Regions from separate parts of the Streptomyces sp. NPDC020983 genome, predicted to be linked through region 2. Evidence: riboswitches for the same ligand, from Rfam matches in the RefSeq annotation. Region 2 holds a riboswitch; the other holds the start of a gene.

Region 1 (5,698 bases), on a different contig from region 2:
CCGCGGCCCCGTCCGTCCCGGGGCGCGGAAAACCGCCGCTTCCGTCCACCAGTCACTCCCGTCCGAATCTGCCGACGACCCTCGGCGTCCTCCCGGCCCCCTTCGATCCCTCGACCCCGTCGACGACACCGCCTGCTTCCATTGTCCCCGCCCGGGGCTCAGCCAGACGCGGAACCGCCCCCGGCGGCACTTTCCGCACTGCCGTTCCCGTCGTCACCGCCCGCACCCGCACCCGGCCGGTCGACGAGCTCGATCCGGTCCACCGCGTTGCACCAGCGGCAGCGCACCGACTCCACGGTCTCCGCCAGCACCTCGGTCTCCTCGACGGACGGCTCGCCCGCGAGGTCCAGGTGCACGTACTCCACCACCCGCGAGGAACGGGTGACGTCGAAACGGGTCAGGTTTCCGCACAGCGTGCAGCGCCACCGCGTGGTCGCGGTCGGCAGGGGAACCGGCATGCCAGGTACCTCTTCCTGTCGGGAGCGTGCGTCCCGGTCACCCTACGGCCTTTCGTGTACGGCGCGCTGCGGCGAGGCGGCGTATGTCCGTTACGACCGCTGCGTCATGATCGGTGCATGGTCATCCCGGTACACGACAAGAACCCGGTCCGCCGTACGCCGGTCGTCACGTACGGACTGATCGCCCTGTGCACCGCGCTCTTCCTGCTCGGCCCGCTGTCCGGTTTCCTCCCCGCCTACGGCACCGGCCACACCCTCGCGTGCCGGCAGGCGCTCTACTTCGACCGCTGGGGGGTCGTCCCCGCCGAGCTGTTCCACGCCCGCCCCACCGCGGCCGCCCTCGGCCTGCCCGCGGGCTGCGGGGCCGCCGACCCCTACCCGTTCTCGCCCCACCTGTCCGTGCTCACGTCGATGTTCCTGCACGGCGGCTGGCTGCACCTGATCGGCAACATGCTCTTCCTCTACGTCTTCGGCGACAACGTCGAGAACCGCATGGGCCGGGTCCGCTTCGCCCTCTTCTACCTCGCCGCCGGCTACCTGGCCGCCTACGGCTTCGCCCTCGCCCACACCACGGACACCCAGAGCCTCGTCGGGGCGTCCGGCGCGATCTCCGGCGCCCTCGGGGCGTACCTCTACCTCTATCCGCGGGCCCGGGTCACCAGCCTCTTCCCCTTCCTCTTCTTCGTCCCGCTGCGCTTCCCCGCCTGGGTGGTGCTCGGCTTCTGGTTCGTCCTCCAGTGGTTCGCCGCCCAGTCCGCCGCCGCGGGCCCGGGCGTGGCCTACCTCGCCCACGTCGTGGGCTTCGCCTTCGGCTTCTGCTGGGCGTGGGCCTGCTACCGGCCCCGGTCTAAGCTGAGCGTCATCGCCGGGACGACCCAAGGAGACGCGCAGCCGTGATCACCGCGATCGTGCTCATCAAGACCACCGTGGACCGGATCCCCGAGATCGCCGAGTCGATCGCCGCGCTCGACAACGTCAGCGAGGTCTACTCGGTGACCGGGACGTACGACCTGGTCGCCCTCGTCCGCGTGGCCAAGCACGACGAGCTGGCCGACATCATCCCCGGCCGCATCAGCAAGATCCCCGGCGTCGAGGCCACCGACACGCACGTGGCCTTCCGTACGTACTCCCAGCACGACCTGGAAGCCGCCTTCGCCATCGGCCTCGACGCCTGAGCCGCCCTACGCGACAGGGGTCCCCGGGGCGACCGGCACACAGCGGCCGGCCTCGGTGGCGTAGGTCCACGCCGCCCCCTCGCGGACGAGGGCGGACAGCGCGGCCACGAAACGCGAGATGTCCTCGTCGGGCGTGCCGGCGCCGAAGCTCACCCGGATCGCGTTGCCGTTGAAGCCCGCACCCGGATCGGGGGAACCGCACGCGCCGAGGTCCTCGGTGTCCGTGCCGAGGAGGTGCCGGACGAGCGGGTGGGCGCAGAAGAGGCCGTCCCGCACACCGATCCCGTACTCGGCGGACAGCGCCGCCGCGAGGTGCGAGCTGTTCCACCCGCGGACGACGAAGCTGAGCACGCCCACCCGGGCGGAGTCCTCGCCGAAGAGCGACAGCACCCGGACCTCGGGGATCGCGGCGAGCCCGTCCCGCAGCAGCTTCAGCAGCCGCTGCTCGCGCGCTTCGAGCCGGCCGAAGCCGGCCTCGGTGAGCGCGCGGCAGGCGGAGGCGATGGCGTAGGCGCCGATGACGTTGGGCGATCCGGCCTCGTGCCGGGCGACGGTGGTGTGCCACTCGGTCTCCACGTGCCCGTCCGCCCGCCGGGCGACGGTACGGGTGGCGCCGCCGCCGGCGAGGTAGGGCTCGGCCTGGCGCAGCCAGTCGGCGCGGCCGGCGAGGACGCCGGAGCCGAAGGGCGCGTAGAGCTTGTGGCCGGAGAAGGCGACCCAGTCGACGTCGAGGGCGGTGATGTCGACGGCCTGGTGCGGCACCAGCTGCGCGGCGTCCAGCACGATACGGGCGCCGTGCCGGTGCGCGGCGGCGGCCAGTTCGCGTACCGGCCACAGCTCGCCGGTCACGTTGGAGGCCCCGGTGACGCACACCAGCTTGGGGCCCTTGGGCGCGCCGTGCAGGGCGACGTCGAGCACGGCGACGGCCTCTTCGGGGGTGTGCGGCGCGGCGAGGCAGACGACCTCCGCGCCGGTCGCGCGCTGCCAGGGCAGCAGGGCCGCGTGGTGCTCGGTCTCGAAGACGAAGACCCGGGTCCCGGCGGGCAGCGCGGAGGCCAGCAGGTTGAGCGAGTCGGTGGTGGAGCGGGTGAAGACGACCTGGTCGGCGGGGCGGCAGCCGAGGAAGTCCGCGACGGTGGCGCGGCTCTGCTCGAAGAGGTCCGTGGACAGCTGGGAGAGGTAGCCCGCGCCGCGGTGCACGCTGCCGTAGTAGGGGGCGTACGCGGCCACGTCGTCCCACACCCGCTGGAGGGCGGGGGCGCTCGCGGCGTAGTCGAGGGCGGCGTAGGTGACGTCGCCGCCGGTCACGAGCGGGACGGTGACGTCCCGGCCGAGGACGGGCAGCGGCTCGCAACAGGCGGGGTCGGCGGGACCGGTGGCTTCGGTGGCGGCGGGCACGGCGGTTGCGGTCATGGCGATCTCCTGGCACGTGTGCGGCGGACGTCGGCGCACCCCCGCGGAGCAGGCGGCTGGCCTGCGCGGGCGGCGGAGGACGTCGGGCGGCGTGGGATGGGCAGCGGACGAGGTGGTACCGGTGCACTGGCGGCACCGCTGGAGGGCGGAACCGGGGCCGAAAGGCCCTATCGCATTCGCTTGCGCATGAGAGAACTCCCCTGTCCGGCTTGCTGTGAGCCCTGCTGCTCACAGCCTGGTCATCACCCGGGGCACCCCGCCTCGGACGGAGGGTTGCCGGACAGCGAGCCGGGGCCTTTGCGCTGTCACTCGTGACCTGGGAGGGATTCTGCCACAGCCCCGCCCGCGCGCAAGGCGCCGTCCGCAGTGCGGACGGCGCCTTGCGCGTACGGCGGGTCAGGCGTTGCTGGCCGCGGCCCAGCGTTCGAGCGACGCGGCGGCGGCGCCGGAGTCCAGCGACCGCGCGGCCCGCTCGACACCCGCGGCGAGCTGCTCCTCCAGCGTCCCGTTGCCGGGTGCCAGCGCGACGAGCGCGGCCGCGGAGTTGAGCAGCACCGCGTCCCGGACGGGGCCGGTCTCGCCGGCCAGGACGCGCCGGGCGATGTCCGCGTTGTGCGCCGGCGAGCCGCCGCGCAGCGCCTCGACGGGCGCCAGGGCGATGCCGATGTCGCGCGGGTCGAAGGTCTGCTGGGTGACCTTGCCGTCGCGGACCCACCACACCTGCGAGGTCCCGGTGACGGTCAGCTCGTCCAGGCCGTCGTCGCCGCGGAAGACCAGCGCGGACGAGCCGCGCTCGGCCAGCACCCCGGCCATGATCGGTGCGACCCGGGCGTTCGCGACCCCGGTGGCCTGCGCCCGCACCCGCGCGGGGTTGGTGAGCGGGCCGAGGAAGTTGAAGGTCGTGGCGACCCCCAGCTCGCCGCGCGCGGTCGCCACGTGGCGCAGCGCGGGGTGGAACTTGACGGCGAAGCAGAAGGTGATGCCCGCCTCCTCGGCGACCTCGACGACCCGGTGCGGGGGCAGGTCGAGATTCACCCCGAGGTGGCCGAGCACGTCACTGGCCCCGCTCGCGGAGGACGCGGCGCGGTTGCCGTGCTTGACGACCTTGGCGCCGGTGCCGGCCACGGTTATGGCCGACATCGTGGAGATGTTGACCGTCTTGGCCCGGTCGCCGCCGGTGCCGACGATGTCGACGGTGGGCCCGGGCACCTCGATGGTGTTGGCGTGCGCGTACATCGCCCGCACCATGCCGGTGACCTCGTCGACCGTCTCCCCCTTGGCGCGCAGGGCGACAGCGAAGCCGGCGATCTGCACGTCGGTGGCACTGCCGGTCATGATCTGGTCCATGGCCCACGCCGTGTCCTCGGCGTCCAGGTCCTGCCCGGCGATCAGTGCCGTCAGCACATCGGGCCAGGACCGGTGCGTCCCGGTGCCGCCGCCTGCCGGGTTCACAACGCTCATGGTCCACGCTCCTACTTCGCCCTCTGGCCGAGGGGGCCTACCTTATCGGCAGGCGGCACCCCCCAGGGGCGCGGGGAACCGCGCGGCAGGCCCGCCGCCGGCGGGGGACGGCGCGCCCCCGGGAACGGAGAAGGCCGGGCGGGCGCCCCGTGAAGGGCACCCACCCGGCCGGGTGGATCAGGCGGCGGACCGCAGTCCGGTCAGTGGTGACCGTGGCCGCTCGTGATCTCCTCGTACTCCTCGACCGTCGGCTTCGGGATCTGGCTGTGCTCGCCGTAGTAGCTGCGCGACAGCTTGGCCCGGAGCTTGGTGACGGGGCTGGTCTTGCGCTCGACACCGTTCTCGTCGACCGCGGGACCGATCTCCAGCGGCTGCGGCTGCTCGTGCGCGGTGAGCTTGTGCAGCTGCTCCTGCGGCAGCGGCTCGTGGACCTCGATGAACTCGCCGTGCGGGAGCCGCTTGATGATGCCGGTCTCGCGACCGTGCAGCACCTTCTCGCGGTCCCGGCGCTGGAGGCCGAGGCAGATCCGCTTGGTGACCCAGAACGCGATCACCGGCAGGACGAAGAAGCCGATGCGCACGAACCAGGTGATCGTCTCGATCGACAGGTGGAAGTGCGTGGCCCACAGGTCGTTGCCGCCACCGATGAGGAGCGTGAAGTACAGCGTCAGCCAGGCGACACCCAGACCCGTGCGCACCGGACGGTTGCGCGGGCGGTCCAGCAGGTGGTGCTCGCGCTTGTCACCGGTGATCCAGGACTCGATGAACGGGTAGACGCCGATGGCGACCAGGACCAGCGGGAAGATTATCAACGGGATGAACACACCCAGGACGAGCGTGTGGCCCCATGCGTTGATCTCCCAGCCGGGCATCACCCGGATCAGGCCTTCGGGGAAGCCCATGTACCAGTCGGGCTGGGCACCCGTCGACACCTGGTCCGGTTGGTAGGGGCCGATCGTCCAGATCGGGTTGACCGTCGCGATGGCCGCGAGGGCCGCGATGACACCGAAGACCAGGAAGAAGAAGCCGCCCGCCTTGGCCGTGTAGATCGGCAGCAGCGGCATGCCGACGACGTTCTTCTCGGTCTTGCCGGCACCCGGGAACTGCGTGTGCTTGTGGTACACGACGAGGATCATGTGCGCGGTCACGAGGGCCGCCATGATGCCCGGGAACAGCAGGATGTGCACCGAG
Region 2 (5,698 bases):
CGCCGCTGACCCCCGCCCCGCCCGGGAAGGTCGCACGGGTCACGGCAAGAGGCGGTCTGCGGCGCGGGCCGCCGGGTAGGTTACGCGTATGGCCGAGATTCCGACGCCCGGAACGGGCGAGGGGCAAGAAGCCCTCGCCGCCCTCCTTGCCGAACCGCACCGCGCGGTCGTCGCCCTGGACTTCGACGGCACCCTCGCCCCCATCGTCCCCGACCCCGAGCAGGCCAGAGCGCATCCGGGGGCGGTCCCGGCGCTCGCCCGGCTCGCCCCGCACCTCGCCGCCGTGGCCGTCGTGACGGGCCGCCCCGCGGGCGTCGCCGTACGGTACGGCGGCTTCGCGGGAGTACCCGCCCTGGAGCACCTGGTCGTGCTCGGGCACTACGGGGCCGAGCGCTGGGACGCGCACAGCTCCGCGGTGCACAGCGCCGGCGCCCACCCCGGGGTGACCGCCGTGCGTGCGGAGCTGCCCGGCTTCCTGGACCGCAACGGCGCCTGGCGGGGCACGTGGATCGAGGACAAGGGCGGCCGCGCGGTCGCCGTCCACACCCGCCGCACGGAGGACCCGGACGCCGCGTTCGAGGCCCTGCGCGCCCCCCTCACCGAGCTGGCCGCCGCGCACGACCTGGTCGTGGAGCCGGGCCGCTACGTCCTGGAGCTGCGCCCGCCGGGCGTGGACAAGGGCGTCGCGCTCGCGGCGTACCTGCGCGAGGTCGACGCCGGGAGCGTCCTCTACGGCGGCGACGACCTGGGCGACCTCGCCGCCTACGCCGCCGTGTCCGAACTGCGCAAGCAGGGCCTGCCCGGTCTGCTCGTCGCGGCCGCGGGCTCCACGGAGGCCCCGCAGGAGCTGACGAGCCAGGCCGATCTGGTCGTCCCCGGCCCCGAAGGTCTCGTCGCGCTGCTGAACGCCCTCGCCGACGCCCTCGGCGCGTAGCCGCACCGGCCGGCTCGCGGCGGCTACTCCAGCGCCGCGAGCTGGTCGAGGAACCACCGCGTGGGCGGCAGCGCGGTGGCCGCCGCGGCGAGCCGCTTCGTCCGGTCGGCCCGCTCCGCGTCCGGCAGCGTCAGCGCAGTGTTCAGCGCCTCCGCCGTCGCGCTCACGTCGTAGGGGTTGACCACGATCGCGTCGCCGCCCAGCTCCTCGTACGCCCCCGCCTCGCGGGAGAGGACCAGCGCGACCCCGTTGTCGGAGACCACCGGCATCTCCTTGGCCACCAGGTTCATCCCGTCCCTGATGGGGTTGACCAGCGCCACGTCCGCCAGCCGGTACGCCGCGAGCGAGCGCGCGAAGTCGTCGTCGACCTTCAGCAGCACCGGCTGCCAGTCCGGCGTCCCGAACTCCTCGTTGATCTCCGCCGCCACCCGCGAGACCTCCGCGGTGTAGTCGCGGTAGACCGCGAGATCCTGCCGCGAGGGGTACGCGAAGGCCACGTGCACCACCCGGCTGCGCCACCCGGGCCGCTCCTCCAGCAGCCTGCGGTACGCCAGCAGGCCGCGCACGATGTTCTTGGACAGCTCCGTGCGGTCCACCCGCACGATGAGCTTGCGCCCCGGGCCCGTCTCGGCCCGCAGCGCCGCCATCCGCTGCTCGACGTCCTCCCGGCCCGCGCGCTCGCGCAGGAAGTCCGCGTCGGCCCCCAGTCCGTGCACGCCCAGCCGCGTCGTCCGCCCGCGGTACGTGACCGCGTGCCCGTCCGCCGACCGCTCCGCACCCAGCACGTCCACGCAGCACGCGGCGAACGAATCCGCCCACCGCCGCGTCAGGAACGCCGCCCGGTCCGCGCCGAGCACGCCCTCCAGCACCGCCGCCGCGATGTCGTCCGGCAGCAGCCGGAAGTAGTCCGGCGGTGCCCACGGCGTGTGCGAGAAGTGCCCGATCCGCAGGTCGGGGCGCCGCTCCCGGAGCATCGACGGGGCCAGCACCAGGTGGTAGTCCTGCACCAGCACCGCCGCCCCGGGCGCGGCCGCCTCCGCGAGCGCGTCCGCGAAAGCCGCGTTGTACGCCTCGTAGGACGCCCACTGGCGGCGGAAGCCCTCGTCGAAGACGGGCTCCAGCGGTGTCTGGTAGAGCATGTGGTGGACGAACCACAGCACGGAGTTCGCGATGTCGTTGTAGGCGGCGTGGAAGACGTCCGGGTCGATCGCGAGCATCCGCGAGCCCGGCTCGCCGACCCCGCGCCTGACCGCCTCCCGGTCGCCCTCGCCCAGGGCCGCGCACACCCACAGCGAGTCACCGTCCGACTCGATCGCGCTCAGCCCGGAGACGACCCCGCCGCCGCCCCGCTTCCTGTCCAGCTCACCTCCGGCGAGGCTGTACGAGACCGGGCCGCGGTTCGACGCGACGAGCACACGTGCGAGTCCTTCCACGTCACCGAGCCTTGCCAATCGCCCCGGGCGCCAAACATCCGGGTGGGGCGCGCCCCCGGAGCGCGCGGCCCGCACGGCAGGGAGCGCCCCGCGCACGGACTACGCGGCGCGGTGGCGGAGGTACTCGGGGACGGCGAGCATCGGGGGGCGCTCCTCCGTGTCGACGGGGTGGGTCGAGGGGACGAAGCCCGAGGCCGCGCGCTCGTACTGCGTCAGGCGCGGCCTGACGAGGTGGCCGCGGGCCAGCCGCAGGTGCGCGGTGCGGTAGATCGCGGCGGCCATGCGGCCCAGTGCGGCGCCGTCCTGGTGGCGGTGGTGGCGGACGCCCACGTCCACCTGGCCGAGCGCGTCCAGCCCGGCCAGGGAGAGCGCGTCGACGAGCATGCCCAGCTCGACGCCGTAGCCCACGGGGAAGGGCAGCTGCTCCAGCAGCGAGCGCCGCGCCGCGTACTCGCCGCCGAGAGGCTGGACGAAGCCGGCCAGGCGCGGCCAGTGGAGGTTGAGCAGAGGGCGGGCGACGAGTTCGGTGACGCGGCCGCCGCCGGCGGGGACGACCGTGCCGCCGGTCTCCAGCGGGCGGTCGTACATCGCCTTGACGAGCTGGACACCGGGCTCGGTGAGGAGCGGGCCGACGATGCCGGTGACGAAGCCGGAGTCGAACTCGCGCAGGTCCGCGTCGACGAAGCAGACGATCGCGCCGCTGGTCACGAGCAGCGAGCGCCACAGCACCTCGCCCTTGCCCGGGAGCGCGGGCAGCCGCGGCAGGATGTCGTCGCGCGCGACGACGGTGGCCCCGGCCGCCGCCGCGACCTCGGCCGTGCGGTCGCGGGAGCCGGAGTCGACGACGACCAGCTCGTCGACGAGCGCGGCGCCCGGCGCCATGAGGTCGCGGCGGATGGCGGCCACGATCGCGCCGACCGTGGCCTCCTCGTCGAGCGCGGGCAGCACGACGCTCACGCTGCCGGCCGGGCCCGCCGCCCGCTTGGCGGCGAGCAGCAGCTCCAGCGGCCGCTCGCTCGCGGACCAGGACCGTGTCGCGAGCCAGCGCTCGACCTCTTCCAGCACGTTCAGCGCTCCCGTGTGTCCCGTGTGTGACGCATCTCGCGGTACGGACGGCTATCTCACCGGTGTCCGGTGTCGGTTACAGTCTTGAACAACGCCAGTACGCCCCGCATGCCGGGGTCGGCAGGCGGGACAAACGCCCGGACCGCTGAAGCCGTCCGGTGCCATACCGCTCATCCAGAGGGGCAGAGGGAACGGCCCGTTGAAGCCCCGGCAACCCTCCCGCCGACCGCGAGGTCAGGTGGGGACGGTGCCAATTCCGGCTCGCGGCGACGTACGCCGTGGGGAAGATGAGGAGAAAGGGCCTCGCCACCATGGCTGTGCAGAACACCGCCACCACCACCCCCCAGGACACCGCCTTCGGCCCCGCCGTCGCCCTCTCGTGCCGCGAGTGCGGCACCCGCTACCCGCTGACCCCGGTCTTCGCGTGCCTGGAGTGTTTCGGGCCGCTGGAGGTGGCGTACGAGCTGCCGGCCGGCGACCCGGAGCGGCTGCGCAAGCAGATCGAGGCCGGCCCCGCGAACATCTGGCGCTACGCGCCCCTGCTGCCCGTCCCCGCGGACGTGACCGAGAAGCAGAACCTGAACCCCGGCTGGACCAAGCTCGTCAGGGCCGACAACCTGGCCCGCGAGCTGGGCGTGACCGGCGGCCTGTACGTCAAGGACGACTCCGGCAACCCGACGCACTCCTTCAAGGACCGGGTCGTCGCGATCGCCCTGGAGGCGGCCCGCACCTTCGGCCTGACGACGCTGTCCTGCTCCTCCACCGGCAACCTGGCGGGCGCGGTCGGCGCGGCCGCGGCCCGGGCCGGCTTCCGCTCCTGCGTCTTCATCCCGGACGACCTGGAGCAGGGCAAGGTCGTCATGGCCGCGGTCTACGGCGGCGACCTGGTCGCGATCAAGGGCACGTACGACGACGTGAACCGCTTCTGCTCGGAGCTGATCGGCGACCCGGCGGGCGAGGGCTGGGGCTTCGTCAACGTCAACCTCCGCCCGTACTACGGCGAGGGCTCCAAGACGCTGGCGTACGAGATCGCCGAGCAGCTCGGCTGGCGGCTGCCGGACAACCTGGTCATCCCGATCGCCTCGGGCTCGCAGCTCACCAAGATCGACAAGGGTCTGAAGGAGCTGATCGCGCTCGGCCTGGTCGAGGACAAGCCCTACAAGATCTTCGGCGCGCAGGCCGAGGGCTGCTCGCCGGTCTCGGCCGCCTTCAAGGCCGGCCACGACGTCGTGCGCCCGGTCAAGCCCGACACCATCGCCAAGTCGCTGGCGATCGGCAACCCCGCGGACGGCCCGTACGTGCTGGACATCACCCGCCGTACCGGCGGCGCGGTCGAGGACGTCGACGACGGGCAGATCGTCGAGGCCATCAAGCTGCTCGCGCGCACCGAGGGCATCTTCGCCGAGACGGCGGGCGGCGTGACCGTCGGCGTGCTGAAGAAGCTGATCGAGACCGGGCAGCTCGACCCGGCCGCCGAGACCGTCGTGCTCAACACCGGCGACGGCCTGAAGACCCTGGACGCCGTCTCCCCGACCACCGGGCCGACCGCGACCATCGCCCCCTCCCTTGCCGCCTTCCGAGAGGCTGGACTCGCATGAGTGCTTCCGTCCGCATCCCCACGATCCTCCGCACGTACACCGGGGGTCAGGCCGAGGTGCCCGCCGAGGGCGCCACGCTCGGTGAGGTCATCGAGTCGCTGGAAAAGAATCATGCCGGTATTTCCGCGCGGGTTCTCGACGACACCGGAAAGCTCCGGCGTTTCGTGAACGTCTATGTCAACGACGACGATGTACGGTTTTCCGACGGCCTCGCCACCGCGGTGCCGGACGGCGCCAGCGTGTCGATCATTCCCGCGGTCGCCGGCGGCTGATACCGGATACCCGGTGCCGGATACCGAGCGTGAGCGAGAGCGTGATCCGGTAGGCCCCGCAGAACTGACAAGAATACGCAGAAGCTTCGACGTTTAAACTCCGCCCCATCCGGGAACTGCTTTCGACCCGGGTGGGGCGCCGTCATGTCGGACGCGAAGTCGTAGCGCCGATTTATCGGCAAATTCACAAGCGATAAGCGTGCTATGTCCGCTGTGTCCCGCCCGGCTTGCCCCACATTATCGTTTCTTCCTGGGGTATTTCCGATGCGTCGCGCCAAGAATTCTCGTCCAATTGACCTGTTGCGGACGGCATCCGTGCAGATACATTCAGCCGCGGTCGACGCGTTCCGGCGCACACCCCCACGGGGGTGAGGTCTGACCCGGGCCCGCGGAGCG

What was found. Region 2 has a riboswitch for S-adenosylmethionine ahead of thrC (threonine synthase). Riboswitches for the same ligand answer to the same signal wherever they lie in the genome.
Region 1: linked by a shared signal. The riboswitch ahead of ACH4SE_RS23850 (aminotransferase class V-fold PLP-dependent enzyme) and the one ahead of thrC (threonine synthase) in region 2 are both predicted to bind S-adenosylmethionine.

What each region holds. Positions count from the first base shown of each region.
Region 1 is NZ_JBIRRA010000010.1:257,672-263,369, reverse strand. It holds gene ACH4SE_RS23870 (NYN domain-containing protein) at 1-1, opposite strand, end outside; gene ACH4SE_RS23865 (hypothetical protein) at 159-458, opposite strand; gene ACH4SE_RS23860 (rhomboid family intramembrane serine protease) at 576-1,355, shown strand; gene ACH4SE_RS23855 (Lrp/AsnC family transcriptional regulator) at 1,352-1,633, shown strand; gene ACH4SE_RS23850 (aminotransferase class V-fold PLP-dependent enzyme) at 1,640-3,046, opposite strand; SAM riboswitch class IV at 3,247-3,363, opposite strand; gene trpD (anthranilate phosphoribosyltransferase) at 3,443-4,507, opposite strand; gene ACH4SE_RS23840 (cytochrome bc complex cytochrome b subunit) at 4,708-5,698, opposite strand, start outside.
Region 2 is NZ_JBIRRA010000002.1:331,133-336,830, forward strand. It holds gene ACH4SE_RS04885 (DUF3263 domain-containing protein) at 1-9, shown strand, start outside; gene otsB (trehalose-phosphatase) at 89-934, shown strand; gene ACH4SE_RS04895 (trehalose-6-phosphate synthase) at 958-2,367, opposite strand; gene ACH4SE_RS04900 (glucosyl-3-phosphoglycerate synthase) at 2,467-3,432, opposite strand; SAM riboswitch class I at 3,600-3,726, shown strand; gene thrC (threonine synthase) at 3,720-5,030, shown strand; gene ACH4SE_RS04910 (ubiquitin-like small modifier protein 1) at 5,027-5,302, shown strand.